One region of the Gordonia sp. X0973 genome, then DNA from elsewhere that is predicted to be linked to it. Evidence: predicted binding sites of a transcription regulator. Region 1 holds the regulator's gene; the other holds the start of a gene.

What was found. The regulator LexA, encoded in region 1, represses DNA repair genes until DNA is damaged. The targets are predictions, from matches to a motif close to CGAACANNTGTTCG.
Region 2: a site for LexA is predicted at 1,698-1,711, ahead of cofD (2-phospho-L-lactate transferase). Genes of this name have one in related genera too.

The regions. Positions count from the first base shown of each region.
Region 1 is NZ_CP054691.1:2,035,788-2,039,994, reverse strand. It holds gene dapF (diaminopimelate epimerase) at 1-487, shown strand, start outside; gene hflX (GTPase HflX) at 543-2,003, shown strand; gene lexA (transcriptional repressor LexA) at 2,036-2,722, opposite strand; gene HUN08_RS18365 (LysM peptidoglycan-binding domain-containing protein) at 2,871-3,332, shown strand; gene nrdR (transcriptional regulator NrdR) at 3,425-3,874, shown strand; gene hrpA (ATP-dependent RNA helicase HrpA) at 3,899-4,207, opposite strand, start outside.
Region 2 is NZ_CP054691.1:2,477,711-2,481,917, forward strand. It holds gene HUN08_RS12125 (hypothetical protein) at 1-112, opposite strand, end outside; gene HUN08_RS12130 (DUF3499 domain-containing protein) at 199-600, opposite strand; gene HUN08_RS12135 (metallopeptidase family protein) at 701-1,207, shown strand; gene HUN08_RS12140 (WhiB family transcriptional regulator) at 1,255-1,512, opposite strand; gene cofD (2-phospho-L-lactate transferase) at 1,915-2,940, shown strand; gene HUN08_RS12150 (coenzyme F420-0:L-glutamate ligase) at 2,937-4,207, shown strand, end outside.

The DNA.
Region 1 (4,207 bases):
GGTCAGCGTCGGGATGGGCCGGGTGCTCCGGGGGGTGACCTCCTCGGCGACGATCGGTGGTAGGACCTTCACCGGGATCGCCGTCGACGTGGGCAATCCCCATCTGGCCTGCGTCGTTCCGGGTTTGTCGCACGGCGAGTTGAGTGCCCTCGACCTGTCCGGTCCGGTCGGATTCGACACCGGTGTGTTCCCCGAGGGGGTCAACGTCGAGCTGTGTACCGAACCGGTGGCCGACGGCGACACCCTCGTCGCATCGATGCGGGTCGTCGAACGCGGCGTGGGGGAGACGCGCAGCTGCGGAACGGGCCTGGTCGCGGCGGGCAGCGCACTACTCGCCTCCCTGGGGCGGGACTCCGGGAAGCTGCGGATCACCGTTCCCGGCGGCCGGGTCGACGTGGGCATCGACGACGGCGGGACGACCAGCACCCTGCGCGGTCCGTCGCGCCTCGTCGCGCGCGGCGAGCTGTTCACGGGCGCCCTCGACTGAGGGTGCAGGTAATCGGCTCGCGCACGACGTCCGCGCGGTGTCATGATGGACGGGTATGACTGAATCAGAACTGTCCCCGGACCCCGCGGTTTCTACTCCGCCCGGCGCGCTTCGCACGGACGATGCGCCGACGACGGGTCAACTCCAACTCGACGATCGGGCGTCGCTGCAGCGCGTCGCCGGCTTGTCCACCGAACTCACCGACGTCACCGAGGTCGAGTACCGGCAGCTGCGCCTGGAACGGGTCGTGCTCGTCGGCGTCTGGACGTCGGGCACCATCGCCCAGGCCAACGCCAACATGGCCGAACTCGCCGCGTTGGCCGAGACCGCCGGGTCGCAGGTGCTGGATGCGCTGATCCAGCGCCGGTCCAGCCCGGACGCGGCCACCTACATCGGGTCGGGCAAGGCGGGTGAGCTGCGCGAGATCGTCGTCGCGACCGGCGCGGACACCGTCATCGCCGACGGCGAGTTGACGCCCGCCCAGCTCAACGCGCTGGAGAAGGTCGTCAAGGTGAAGGTCATCGACCGCACCGCGCTGATCCTCGACATCTTCGCCCAGCACGCGACCAGTCGGGAGGGCAAGGCGCAGGTCAGCCTCGCGCAGATGGAGTACATGCTGCCCCGGCTGCGCGGCTGGGGCGAGTCGATGTCACGGCAGGCCGGTGGTCGGGCGGGCAGCAACGGCGGCGTGGGCCTGCGCGGTCCGGGTGAGACCAAGATCGAGACCGATCGCCGTCGGATCCGGGAGCGGATGGCCAAGCTGCGCCGGGAGATCCGCGCGATGAAGACCGCCCGGACGGTGAAGCGTCTGGACCGGCACCGCAGCGGGGTGCCGACGATCACCGTCGTCGGCTACACCAACGCGGGCAAGTCGAGTCTCGTCAACGCGATGACGGGTTCGGGCGTGCTGGTGCAGGATGCCTTGTTCGCCACCCTGGACCCGACGACGCGCCGCGCACGGCTGGACGACGGCCGCGAGGTGGTGTTCACCGACACCGTCGGTTTCGTCCGGCACCTGCCGACGCAACTGGTGGAGGCGTTCCGGTCGACACTGGAGGAGGTGGCCGACGCCGATCTGCTCGTGCACGTGGTCGACGGCTCGGAAGCCTTCCCGTTGGACCAGGTCAACGCTGTGCGGACCGTGCTGCGCGAGGTATCGGACGAGGCGCGGGACGGCACGCTGCCGCCCGAGTTGCTCGTCGTGAACAAGCTGGACGCGATGGACGACCTCAAACACGCCGAATTGGCCGCGGCGCTGCCGGGCGCATTGTTCGTCTCGGCGCGTACCGGCGCCGGGCTCCCGGAGCTGTTCGACGCCATCCGCGCCGAGATCGGGCGCGGGGACGTCGAGATGTTCGTCGACCTCCCCTTCTCGCGCGGCGATCTCGTCTCGCGGATCCATGCCGACGGCGAGATCCACTCGACCGAGCACCATGCGACGGGCACCAAGATGCGCGTGCGGGTTCCCGCCGCGCTCGCGGGTGAACTCGTCGAGTTCACCCGCGTCGACGCCTGACGGCGCCGCATCGGATCAGAGCAGGGGCCGGATCAGATCCGGCGCATCACGGTCACGACCTTGCCCAGGATGACCGCGCGGTCACCGGGAATCGGGTCGAACAGCGGGTTGTGCGGCATCAGCCACACGTGCGCGCCGTCGCGCTTGAAGGTCTTGACGGTGGCCTCCCCGTCGATCATGGCGGCGACGATGTCGCCGTTGTCGGCGACGTTCTGCTGTCGCACTACCACCCAGTCGCCGTCGCAGATCGCCGCGTCGATCATGGATTCGCCGACCACGCGGAGCAGGAAGTGGTTGCCGTCGCCGACGAGTTCTCGCGGGAGGGGGAAGACGTCTTCGATGGCCTCCTCGGCGAGGATCGGGCCACCCGCGGCGATCTGGCCGAGGACGGGGACATAGGTCGGCGTGGGCATTCCCTCGGCCGCGGCGCCACCGGGCGGCGGCCCCTTCTTGTCCGCCGCGACGTTGACCGCGCGGGGGCGGTGCGGATCGCGCTTGAGCAGGCCTTTGTTCTCCAGGGTCTTCAGCTGGTAGGCCACCGACGAGGTCGACACGAGGCCGACCGCGTCACCGATCTCGCGGATGCTCGGCGGGTATCCGCGCTCGCGGACGGACTTGCGGATCACCTCCAACACGTCGCGCTGACGCTGGGTCAGGGTCGCCTCGATCGCGGCGGGGCTGTCGGTGAGGCCGGACTCCGCCGACTTCTTCTTGGCCATGATGTTTCTCCTCTGCTCGTTGCCACAACGCTAGCGAAGAAAGCCGCGACCTTCAAACATTTGTTCGACGTGTCGCGAGACTTTGTCAGACCCTCGTGGTAAAACTTCGAACAAGAGTTCATCGAACACACGAACGAGGAGAACCGACATGAGCGCACCAGTGATGCACCGCCCGGCAGTCCGCCCGGCTCCGCGCCCGCTCCGTCCCGCCCAGACCCGGCGCCGCCCGGTCGACGGCCGTTCCCACCATCCCCGGCCGGACCGCGGCACCCGGTGCGCTGCGCCGGTGGCCCCGGTCCAGAGCCGGCAGCAGCGGGTGATCGCCCGTCGCCGGGGGAGCGCCGCGGCGATCCTCGTCGGCGCTGCGCTCGCCGGGCTGGTCTGGCTCTTCGCCATCGTCGGCGGCAACTACGAGGCGAGCACTGCTCCCGATCCGGTTGCCACGTCGGTGGTCCACGTGCGCGGAGGCGAGACATTGAACTCGGTCGCCGCGCGCGTCGCCCCGGATATGCCGCGCCAGGCGGTGATCAATCAGCTGCGCGCGTTGAACGGGTTGCCGTCGTCGCAGTTGACGGCCGGCCAGGCGCTCGTGGCCCCGGTCTACCGATAAGCGTGGGCGGCGCCCAGTCGCGCGGCAGCATCGGCTGCCGCAGTGCGTCGGGTAGTCGGAGCACTGCCCGGGCCGTCGGTATTGTTGGGCTCATGCATTGTCCGTTCTGCAAGCATGAGGACACCAAGGTCGTCGATTCCCGTCTCGCCGACGAGGGTCAGGCGATCCGCCGTCGTCGGTCGTGTCCGGAATGCGGACGCCGGTTCACCACGGTGGAGAATGCGGTGTTGGCCGTGGTCAAGCGCAACGGCGTGACCGAGCCGTTCAGCCGCGAGAAGGTGATGCGGGGCGTCCGGCGGGCATGTCAGGGCAGGCAGGTCGACGAGGATGCGCTGGCCCAGTTGGCGCAGCAGGTCGAGGACGCGGTGCGATCCTCGGGTTCGGCCGAGGTGCCGAGCAACGAGGTCGGGCTGGCCATCCTCGGGCCGCTGCGCGATCTCGACGAGGTCGCCTATCTGCGGTTCGCCTCGGTATACCGCTCGTTCGAGTCGCTCGAAGACTTCCAACGGGAGATCGACTCCCTGCAGTCCGACCGCGGCTGACCGATCCACCGCCGGCGAGGCGGCTCAGACGAAGGCGTCGAACGCCTTGATCACCCGTTTCTCCGACACGGTGCCCGCGGTACCGAGTCGCTGGGCGTAGAGCCCGACCCGCAACTCCTCGATCATCCAGTGCGCATACTCGTTGAACGGCTCCCGGCGGGCCTCCGGCAGCTGCGCCAGGCGCAGATTCCACCGCTCCACGACCCGGTCGACGGCCGCGGTCGCATCCCGGTCGCGGGCGGGGTTGGCCGTCACGGCGTCGAGCCGCATGAGCGCGGCGTCGAGGTAGCGCGGCAGCGAGGCCAACCGGTCCACCGGTGTCTCGCCGACGAA
Region 2 (4,207 bases), 440 kb from region 1:
CGGCCACGGCGCGGACCTGCGCGCCGGAGCGGGCGACGGAGTGGAGCAGACCGTCGACATCGGCGTCGACGAGGCTGCTCGGGTCGTCCAGGTCGGCCCCTGTGGTGCGCATGCCTCCAGCCTATCCTTGCCGGCTTCCTCTCCTGCGCGGACCGGACGGCCCCGGGACGGCGATCGGCGTCGCGCCGCCCGTCGGACTCAGTCGATGTCGGGCAGAACGCGCAAATGCCCGCGGCGGCCCGGCCGCGGGCGCACCGCGGTCGGCTCGGAGAGCAGCGGAGCCGGGCGCGGCGGCAGATCGTCGAACCCGTCGAGCGGCTGCTCGGAGCCGACGGCCACCGACTCGCGCACCGCCTCGGCGAGCGCGGTCAGCTCCTGCTCCTCGGTCGGCACGGCGAAACCGCTCAGGTTGCGCATGATCTCCCACCCGCGGGGCACGGTGATCCGGTCCGCGTGCTCGGCGCAGAGATCCCAGGAATGCGGCTCGGCCGTGCGGGACAGGGATCCGATCACGGCAGTGGAACTGGCGTAGTCGTATGTCAGGGTCGCGACGGCCGGCCGCGAACACGCCGGACGGGAGCACTGACGAGGATGGTTCACGACTGTCAGATTAACCCCCGGCGGCGCCTGTGCGGCCGGGACACACCGGATGAGCCCCATGCGAGCGCTTCGATCGCCGTCCGGGGCATAGACTCGCGCCATGCGACACGAGGCGAGGCCGGGTCCGCGGCGCAGCGGCGCCCCGGCGCCCACCCGCTCGCGCCGGTCACGCGACCGGCGCGACCGCGGCCTGCGCTCCCCGCTGCTGCCGCAGACCGTGCCCGCCTGGACGTCGCGCGCCGACGGGTTCGACGCGGTCGTCATCGAGGCCCTCGCCGACATCGACGCCCGGTGGCATGCCGAGTTGGCGAACCTCAACGTCGCCGTCGACGACGTCCCGCGCATGCTGCCGAGGGATCCGGCCAGCGTGTCCTGGCCGCCGGAGGTGTCGGCGGATCGGGCGATCCCGCTGGCCCGACTCCTACCGGCGGGAATCGATGCGACCGGCGCGCCGACCGCGGCACAGATCGTGGTGTTCCGCCGACCGCTCGAACTGCGCGCGAAGGATCGCGACGACTTGGCCGACCTCGTCCGCGAAGTGTTGATCGAGCAGGTGGCGACGTATCTCGGCATCGACGAAGACACCGTCGAGAACGGGCCGTCGTAGCGACGACCCCCTCCGACAGCGTGTCGATTCGGCTCGGTTGCCTCCGGTCAGATGATGCCGCGCTTGAGGCGCCGGCGCTCACGCTCGGACAGCCCGCCCCAGATGCCGAAGCGTTCGTCCTTCTGCAAGGCGTATTCCAGGCATTCGGCCTTGACCTCGCAGCCCGAGCAGATGCGCTTGGCCTCGCGCGTCGAGCCGCCCTTCTCGGGGAAGAACGCCTCCGGATCGGTTTGGGCGCACAGCGCCCGGTCCTGCCACGTCTCCTCGACCTCGTCGAACAGGGCGTCGAAATCGTTGGGGACGATGGATAGGTGCTGTCGAGCAGCCTGTGGTGCGTTCCCGGCAAATGGCGTCGGGAAGCCGAACGCAGACGAGTCGCCGCCCAGCGGGTTCTCAAATCCCATCTCAGCGTTTCCTCTCGTTGTCGTTAGCCGGCCTCGGTCTCGGTCAGCGAATGTGCTCCGCGGTGTCACGTGGTTCGCCACGAACTCGAACATATGGTCGAATATGCTGTGCCTCAAGACAATTCACATTCGTTGCGCCATAATTCAAACTCGCAAATGACACTGATGTGATTAGACACGTGGACCATCGTCCAGGTCAAGCCGAACGGCAAATTGGGCGTATACCACTACCGAACCGTAATCGGTTGTCTCGACACGTGCTGGAGGGATTGGCATCAATCACACGCACTAGGCTGGACCCCCGTGAAGATCACTGTCCTCGTCGGCGGCGTCGGCGGAGCCCGCCTGCTGCTCGGCGCGCGCGAACTGTTCGGTGCCACCCCGTTCCCGGCCGTGGCCGACCAACCCCCGTCGGACACCGGCGAGCATACCGTGACCGCGATCGTGAACGTCGGCGACGACGCCTGGATGCACGGGGTACGGATCACACCGGATCTCGACACCTGCATGTACACCCTCGGCGGCGGGATCGACGAGGAGCGGGCGTGGGGCCGTCGCGACGAGACGTGGCACGCCAAGGAGGAGTTGGCCGCCTACGGCGCCGACCCCGACTGGTTCGGGCTCGGTGACCGCGACCTGGCCACCCACCTGATCCGCACGCAGATGCTCGAGGCGGGCTATCGGCTGACCGACGTCACCGCCGCCCTGTGCCGGCGATGGAACCCCGGGGTGCGGCTGCTGCCCGCCTCCGACGAGCGGCACGAGACCCACGTCGTCATCACCCCGCCCGACTCCGTCGACGGCGCCCAACGCGCGGTCCACTTCCAGGAGTGGTGGGTGCGCTACCGCGCCCAGGTGTCCACCACGGGCTTCGCCCAGGTGGGCGACAAGAACGCCAAGCTGACCGCCGACGCCGCCACCGCGATCGCCGAGGCCGACGTGATCCTGTTCGCACCGAGCAACCCGGTCGTCAGCATCGGCGCGATCCTCTCGCTCGAAGGCGCCCGCGCCGCGCTGCGCTCGGCGTCGGCGCCCGTCGTCGGCATCAGTCCGGTGATCGACAACAAGCCGCTGCGCGGCATGGCCGACGAATGCCTCTCGGTGATCGGCGTCGAGACCAGCGCACAGGCCATCGCCGCGCACTACGGCCCCCGCAGCGGCACCGGCCTGCTCGACGGGTGGTTGATCGCCGACGGCGACACCGCCGAGGTCGACGGCATCGCGGTCGGCACGGCGCCGCTGCTGATGACCGATCCGCGTGCCACCGCGCAGATGATCCAGGCGGCCTGCGCCCTGGTCGGCGTCGACACCCCCGCGGAGGACTCGTGACGGCCGATCACCGCTCCCCCGGGCCCGTCGAGATCGTCGGGATCCCGGGTCTGCCGGAGTTCCGCCCGGGGATGGACGTGGCCCGGGCGATCCTGGCAGCCGCGACGCTGCGCGACGGGGACGTCGTCGTCATCACGTCGAAGGTCTTCTCCAAGACCGAGGGCCGCCTGGTCGCCGCACCCACCGATCCCGACGAGCGCGACGCGCTGCGCCGCCGGTTGATCGACGAGGAGTCGGTGCGCGTCGTCGCCCGCAAGAACCGCACGCTGATCACCGAGAACGCCTACGGCCTCATCCAGGCCGCGGCCGGCGTCGACGGGTCGAACGTGGCCGCCGACGAGTTGGCGCTGCTGCCGCTGGACCCGGACGCCAGCGCCGCCAGGACACGGGCCGCCTTCGCCGCGGCGGGTGTGGACGTGGCCGTCCTCGTCACCGACACGATGGGGCGCGCCTGGCGCGTCGGGCAGACCGACGTGGCGATCGGCTCCGCCGGGCTGGGCGTCGTCCACGGATACGCCGGCCGCACCGACGCGCACGGCAACGAGCTGATCGTCACCGAGATCGCCGTCGCCGACGAGATCGCCGCGGCCGCCGACCTCGCCAAGGGCAAGCTCGACGGCGTCGCCGCCGCCATCGTGCGCGGCCTGTCCGTCGCCGACGACGGCAGCCGGGCCGCGGACCTCGTGCGTCCGGCCGACGAGGACTTGTTCCGCCTCGGCACCGACTTCGCGATCGCCCGGGGCCGGCGCGAAGCCGTGCTGACCAGACAGTCGGTGCGGACCTTCGCCCCCGACCATGTGGACCCCGACGAGATGCGCGCCGCACTCGCCGAGGCCCTCACCGCGCCCGCGCCGCACCACACGCATCCGGTGCGGTTCGTCTGGTTGCGCGACCGCGCGCGCCGGATCGCGCTGCTCGACGCGATGGGCCGGGCCTGGCGCGCCGACCTGCGCGGGGACGAGAAGACGCCGGAGTCGATCGCCAAACGCGTGCGGCGCGGCCAGATCCTCTACGACGCCCCCGAGGTCGTCATCCCCTTCCTGGTGCCCGACGGTGCGCACACCTATCCCGACGAGCGGCGCAACGCCGCCGAGCACACGATGTTCACCGTCGCCACCGGTGCCGCGGTCGGCATGCTCCTGGTGGCCCTGTCGGCCCGCGAGATCGGCAGCTGCTGGATCGGATCGACGATCTTCGCCCCGGAGGTCGTGCGCGACCAGCTGGGCCTGCAACGGCACTGGGAGCCGCTGGGTGCGATCGCCGTCGG